DNA from 3 places in the Kitasatospora sp. RG8 genome. Region 2 is predicted to be linked to each of the others. Evidence: predicted binding sites of a transcription regulator. Region 2 holds the regulator's gene; each other region holds the start of a gene.
The links. Region 2 encodes HrcA, which represses chaperone genes, less so after heat shock. Its sites were predicted from a motif close to TTNGCACTCNGNNNNNCNGAGTGCNAA; they were not measured.
Positions count from the first base shown of each region.

Region 1: a site for HrcA is predicted at 718-744, ahead of groES (co-chaperone GroES). Genes of this name have one in related genera too.
Region 3: a site for HrcA is predicted at 1,388-1,414, ahead of J5Y04_RS17950 (FmdB family zinc ribbon protein). Genes of this name have one in related genera too.

Region 1 is NZ_JAGIYX010000016.1:152,854-155,118, forward strand. Features, by position in the region: gene J5Y04_RS23650 (methyltransferase domain-containing protein) at 1-326, opposite strand, end outside; gene J5Y04_RS23655 (hypothetical protein) at 323-637, opposite strand; gene groES (co-chaperone GroES) at 886-1,191, shown strand; gene groL (chaperonin GroEL) at 1,326-2,265, shown strand, end outside.
Region 2 is NZ_JAGIYX010000012.1:37,512-39,776, forward strand. Features, by position in the region: gene htpX (zinc metalloprotease HtpX) at 1-353, opposite strand, end outside; gene hrcA (heat-inducible transcriptional repressor HrcA) at 614-1,648, shown strand; gene dnaJ (molecular chaperone DnaJ) at 1,724-2,265, shown strand, end outside.
Region 3 is NZ_JAGIYX010000010.1:195,850-198,114, reverse strand. Features, by position in the region: gene J5Y04_RS17955 (MFS transporter) at 1-1,278, shown strand, start outside; gene J5Y04_RS17950 (FmdB family zinc ribbon protein) at 1,426-1,737, shown strand.

The DNA.
Region 1 (2,265 bases), on a different contig from region 2:
TCGGCGAGCCGGCGCACGCCCAGCCCGGCGAAGCGCTGCGCCCGCCACTCGGCGACGCTGCGCCGGGTGGACTGCTCGACCCCGTTGGGCGTGAAGTACATCAGGTCGGCGTCCTCGCCGAACTTGGCCCGCGCCCGCTGCCGCAGCCGGGCCTGGCCGAACGCCGCCGACACCAGCTCCGCGGGGTGCTCCCGCCGCAGCCGGGTGGCCAGCGCCAGCTCCTCCTCGGGGGCGAACTCGCGCAGTTCGGCGAGCAGGGCCTGGCCCTGGGGGGTCAGCAGGGGCTGCAGGTTCTCGGTCTCCACAGGGCCATTCTCGCCGGTCACAGACCGGGCAGGCCCAGGCAGAGCCAGAGCGTGGGCAGGAAGGGTGCCAGGACGGCGGCGACCGGCAGGAGCTCGTACCCGGCCCGCCGGCTGCGGAGCATCACCGGCAGCGGGACGGCGACGCAGGCGGCCGCCGCGGTGAACAGGCCCACGGTGAGGACGACGTCGTGTCCGCCGTGCACGGCCGCGGCGAAGGCGAGCGTCAGCAGGAGGACCCCGACCGGGACGGCCGCGAGGAGCAGGAGGGCCGCGAGCGCGAGCAGGGCGTCCCGCGGCCGGGACGGTCCGATGCGGACCGGAGTGTTGGCCATGGCGCAAGTCTGGCCCGGGGAGGTCCGTCGCACATGAGTACGGCTACTCATCGCGCCGCCCGAAACGCACGGGCGCGCCGTTGGCACTCTGGTTGACTGAGTGCTAACCGCGGCCTATGGTCGTCCTTGGCACTCTCCACCAGGAGAGTGCTAACGCGAAGAAGCGTGTCTGACCCCCGCGACGGCAGATCCGCAGGTTCGCCAATACCCGTTAGACAACCCCGTAATCTCCGAAGGGGAGCTCGGACGTGACCACCAGCAGCAAGGTTGCCATCAAGCCGCTCGAGGACCGCATCGTGGTCCAGCCGCTCGACGCCGAGACCACCACGGCCTCCGGCCTGGTTATCCCGGACACCGCCAAGGAGAAGCCCCAGGAGGGCGTCGTCCTGGCCGTCGGCCCGGGCCGCTTCGAGGACGGCCAGCGTCTGCCGCTCGACGTCGCCGTCGGTGACATCGTCCTGTACTCGAAGTACGGCGGCACCGAGGTGAAGTACCAGGGCGAGGAGTACCTCGTCCTCTCGGCGCGCGACGTTCTCGCCATCATCGAGAAGTAAGCAGCACCGAGAAGTATCAGTCGTTCCAGCCCGCCCCGGATCCGTGTCCCAGTGACAGGGGCCCGGGGCGTGGTTGTTGGTTCACGTAGTCCGGCGGCCGGCGTGCCGTCCGCAGCCCCGAGGGAATAGGGAACATGGCGAAGATCCTGCAGTTCGACGAGGACGCCCGCCGCTCGCTGGAGCGCGGTGTCAACAAGCTGGCCGACACCGTCAAGGTGACCATCGGCCCCAAGGGCCGCAACGTCGTCATCGACAAGAAGTTCGGTGCGCCGACCATCACCAACGACGGTGTCACCATCGCGCGTGAGGTCGAGCTGGACGACCCGTACGAGAACCTTGGCGCGCAGCTCGTCAAGGAGGTCGCCACCAAGACCAACGACGTCGCGGGTGACGGCACCACCACCGCCACCGTGCTGGCCCAGGCCCTGGTCAACGAGGGTCTGCGCAACGTCGCCGCCGGCGCCGGCCCGGCCGCCCTGAAGAAGGGCATCGACAAGGCCGTCGCCGCGGTCTCCGAGCACCTGCTGTCCATCGCCCGCGAGATCGAGGGCAAGGACGACGTCGCCGCCGTCGCGTCCCTCTCCGCGCAGGACACCCAGGTCGGCGAGCTGATCGCCGAGGCGATCGACAAGGTCGGCAAGGACGGTGTCATCACCGTCGAGGAGTCCAACACCTTCGGCGTGGAGCTGGACTTCACCGAGGGCATGCAGTTCGACAAGGGCTACCTCTCGCCGTACTTCGTCACCGACGCCGAGCGTCAGGAGGCGGTCCTGGAGGACCCGTACATCCTGATCAACCAGGGCAAGATCTCCTCCATCCAGGAGCTGCTGCCGCTGCTGGAGAAGATCCTGCAGGGCGGTGCCTCGAAGCCGCTGCTGATCATCGCCGAGGACGTCGACGGCGAGGCGCTGTCCACCCTCGTGGTGAACAAGATCCGCGGCACCTTCAACGCGGTCGCCGTCAAGGCCCCGGGCTTCGGTGACCGCCGCAAGGCGATCCTGGGCGACCTGGCCACCCTGACCGGTGCCACCGTCATCTCCGAGGAGGTCGGCCTCAAGCTCGACCAGGCCGGTC
Region 2 (2,265 bases):
CGGCCGGTCGCGAAGGCGTTCGGCATGTCGTTGTCGGCGACCGCCACCCGGGGCTTGGGCATGTCGGCCAGTGCGCAGAGCCGGTCGACGGTGCCGTGCAACTGGGGGTACTGCTCCGGGGTGACCCGGTGCGCGCCCATCGCCCGTTCGGTGATCCGGTCACTGAACCAGAACTGGGCCACGAACAGACCGCCGGAGAGCAGCACGATCAGCGGCCAGGCCCCGCGCAGCAGCACGATCAGCAGGCCGGTGAATCCGACGTACAGCAGCCCGATCACGAACATCGTCCCGACCATCCGGCCGGTCAGGCCGCGGTCCGGTGCGAAGCGGGTGTGCTGGCCCGAGGTCGACATCTCTGCTCCTCTGTTCGCCGTCCGCTATCGATGCTCCCACCCGGACGGGCGCGGGGCATCACCCGCGCGCCGCGGAGTGCGGGCAGGATCACTCCCGCCGGGCCGTTCCTGCCGTCGGACCCGGGCCTTACACTGGCAGGTACGGTTCTGGCACTCGTGTGTTCAGAGTGCCAAAGCCGGGGCCCGCCATCGGGGCCCGCAGCAGGACGAACGGACACATGTCACATCGGACAACGTGCGAAGACGGAGGTGCGTGCCCCATGGCCGGTGAGGTGCGCCAGCTCGACGACCGCAAGCTCGCGGTGCTTCGCGCGATCGTCCAGGACTACGTGGGCACCGAGGAGCCGGTCGGGTCCAAGGCCCTGGTGGAGCGGCACAGCCTCGGCGTGTCCCCGGCCACCGTCCGCAACGACATGGCGGCGCTGGAGGAGGAGGGCTACATCCACCAGCCGCACACCAGCGCCGGGCGGATCCCCACCGACAAGGGGTACCGCCTGTTCGTCGACCGGCTGGCCGAGGTCAAGCCGATGAGCGCGCCCGAGCGGCGGGCGATCCGGCACTTCCTGGACGGCGCGGTCGACCTGGACGACGTCGTCGCCCGCACGGTCCGGCTGCTCGCCCAGCTCACCCGGCAGGTCGCGGTGGTCCAGTACCCCTCGCTCTCCCGGTCCACCGTGCGCCACATCGAACTGGTGGCGCTCGCCCCGGCCAAGGTGATGCTGGTCCTGATCACCAACACCGGCCGGGTCGAGCAGCGGCTCGTGGACTGTCCGGGCACGGTCGGCGAGACCGTCCTGGCCGACCTGCGGGCCAAGGTCAACACGAGGGCCGCCGGGCAGCGCCTGCCCGACGTCCCCGGACTGCTGGAGGAACTGCCGTCCCAGTTCGAGGCGGCCGACCGGCCGACCGTCACCACCGTCCTGGCGACGCTCTTCGAGGCGCTCGCCGAGCAGAACGAGGAGCGGATCATGCTGGCCGGCACGGCCAACCTGACCCGCTTCGGGCACGACTTCCCGCTCACCATCCAGCCGGTGCTGGAGGCGCTGGAGGAGCAGGTCGTCCTGCTCCGCCTCCTGGGTGAGACGGCCGACGCCGGGATGACGGTCCGGATCGGCCGGGAGAACGCGTACGAAGGGCTCAATTCCACCTCGATCGTCTCCGTGGGCTACGGTTCGGGCGACGAGAGCGTGGCCAAACTGGGTGTGATCGGTCCGACCCGGATGGACTACCCGGGCACAATGGGGGCGGTGCGAGCGGTGGCACGGTACGTGGGCCAGATCCTGGCCGAGTCGTAGGAAAAGGCCGCCGTCGGAATTCCGGCGGTGGTTCCAGTCGCAGCACTTCTACAGGCGGAACAAGCGGAGCATTTGGTGGCCACGGACTACTACGCGGTACTCGGCGTCCGACGGGATGCGGGGCAGGACGAGATCAAGAAGGCGTTCCGGCGCCTGGCACGCGAACTGCACCCGGACGTCAACCCGGACCCGAAGACGCAGGAGCGGTTCAAGGAGATCAACGCCGCCTACGAGGTGCTCTCCGACCCGCAGAAGCGCCAGGTCTACGACCTCGGCGGCGACCCCCTGTCGCCGGGCGGCGGCGGGGCGGGCGGCTTCGGCGCAGGCGCGGCGGGCTTCGGCTTCTCCGACATCATGGACGCCTTCTTCGGCGCCGCCTCCGGCCAGCGCGGCCCGCGCTCCCGGACCAGGCGCGGCCAGGACGCCATGATCCGACTGGAGATCACCCTGGAGGAGGCCGCCTTCGGCACCACCAAGGAACTCCAGGTCGACACGGCCGTCACCTGCACCACGTGCAGCGGCGAGGGCGCCGCCCCCGGCACCTCCGCGCAGACCTGTGACATGTGCCGCGGCAAGGGCGAGGTCTCCCAGGTCACCCGGTCCTTCCTGGGCCAGGT
Region 3 (2,265 bases), on a different contig from region 2:
CCCGCCCGCATCGGCTACGGCGCGCTGCTGCGCACCCCGGGCGCCTGGACGTTCCTGGCGCCCGCGTTCGCCGCGCGGCTCCCGTACGCCATGCTGAGCCTGGGCATCCTGCTGCTCGTCTTCGACACCCACGGCTCGTACGGCACCGCCGGCACCGTCGCGGCCGTCTCGGCCGTCGCCCAGGCCCTCGTCGGGCCGCAGACCGGCCGGCTGGCCGACCGGTACGGCCAGGCGGCCGTCCTGGTGCCGAGCGTGATCGTGCACGCGGTCTCGGTCGGCGTGCTGATCGCGCTGGCCCTCGGCCACGCCCCCGTCTGGGCCCTGCTGCTGGCGGCCGCCCCGGCGGGTGCCAGCGTGCCGCAGATCGGCGCGATGGTCCGCTCCCGCTGGGTCGCCAAGCTCTCCACCGAGGGCGCGCCCGCGGCCAAGCTGAACACCGCGTTCGCCTTCGAGTCGGTGACGGACGAGTTCACCTTCGTGATCGGCCCCGTGCTGGCCAGCGCCATCGCCACCTCGGTCAACCCCTCGGCCGGGCTGATCGCCGAGGCCGCGCTGACCGTCGCCGGCGGGCTCGCCTTCGCCGCCCAGCGCCGCACCGCCCCGGCCCGCCACCCGCACCAGCCGGGCGCCCGCCGGGTCTCCGCGCTGTCCTCGCCCGGCGTCCGTCTGCTGGCCGGCGCGTTCCTGGGTGTCGGCACGGTGTTCGGCGGGATGCAGGTCTCCGTCACCGCCTTCACCGAGTCCGTCGGCCAGCCCGGCGCCAACGGCACGGTCTACGGGATCTTCGCCGGCGGCTCGATGCTGGCCGGCGTGCTCTACGGCATGATCGCCTGGCGCCGCGCCGCCCGGCAGCGGATGCTGGCCAGCTACGCGCTGCTGGTGCTGGGCTGCTCGACGCTCTGGGCGATGCCCAACCTGGTCGCCCTGTCCGTCGCCGGCCTGGTCTGCGGCCTGGCCATCGCGCCGACCCTGATCACCGGGTACACCCTGGTCGAGACGCTGGTCGCGGACGGCGCCAAGACCGAGGCCTTCACCTGGCTGACCGGCGCCATCGGCCTCGGCCTGGCGACCGGTTCCACGGTGGCCGGGCGGCTGATCGACGGCCACGGGCCGTCGGCCGGGTTCCTGGTGCCGGTGGCCGGCGCCGGACTGGGCCTGGTCGCGCTGGTCGCCCTACGGCACCTGCTGGTCGCGCCGGGGGCGGCGAGCACCCCGGTGGTCGCCGCCGGTGGCGAGCGGCCCGTGGCGCGGCAGCTGGTCGGCGCGGCCGAGCGCTGAGCGGAGCGCGTACAGCACGCGTGCGGGGGGCGCCAGGCGGCGCCCCCCGTCTCATCTCACATTCGAGTCGCTGGACTGATCCAGCGGAATGCCGCATCATTGACCATCGTTAGCACTCATCAGGCGAGAGTGCCAGGAGGAAGACAAGTGCCCACGTACCAGTACCAGTGCACCGAGTGCGGCAACGGCCTGGAGGCGGTGCAGAAGTTCACCGACGAGGCGCTGACCACGTGCCCCGAATGCCAGGGACGGCTCCGCAAGGTCTTCTCGGCCGTGGGTGTGGTCTTCAAGGGTTCCGGCTTCTACCGGACCGACAGCCGCTCGTCCTCCAGCAGCTCGGTGGGCGCGGGTTCGTCCTCGTCGTCCTCGTCCTCGTCGGCAGCCCCGGCCTCGTCCTCGGGCGGCTCCGCCCCCGCGGCGAGCCCCGCCCCGGCGGCCGCGGCGAAGCCGGCCGGCTGATCCCAGGCTTTCGAAGGGCCCGTTGGCCCCGCTCCGGCGGGGTCGGCGGGCCCTTCGTCGTGCGGGGCCCGGGGGAACTGTGCGGGGCCCGGGGTGGTTTCCGTGCGGGGCCCGGGGTGGTTTCCGTGCGGGGCCCGGGGTGGTTTCCGTGCGGGGCCCGGGGGGGTGTGCGGGGCCCGGGGTGGTTCCGGTGCAGGTTTGGGATCGCATTCCCGGAGCCCCCGAATTCACCCGGGCGGGTGACGGAAGTTATCCACAACCCCGGGTTTTCCACAGACCTGGGGAAAGGACTTCCGCCGGGCTCGCTTGCGGCCCAGAGTGTGCGTCACGAGAAGCCGGTCCGCAGCGGGCCGGCGCCCTGCGACCACCGGCGGTGCTCATGACGACCACGAGCCTCCCCCCTCCGTTCCCGCTCCCCGCGCCCTCCGTCCCGCCCCGGCGGGAGGTGCCGTCGTTCCCGCCGATCCGGCGCGGGTCCGGCCGCCTCCACCGGCTCCGGCAGGCCTTCCGGCACCGGCCCGGGCTGCC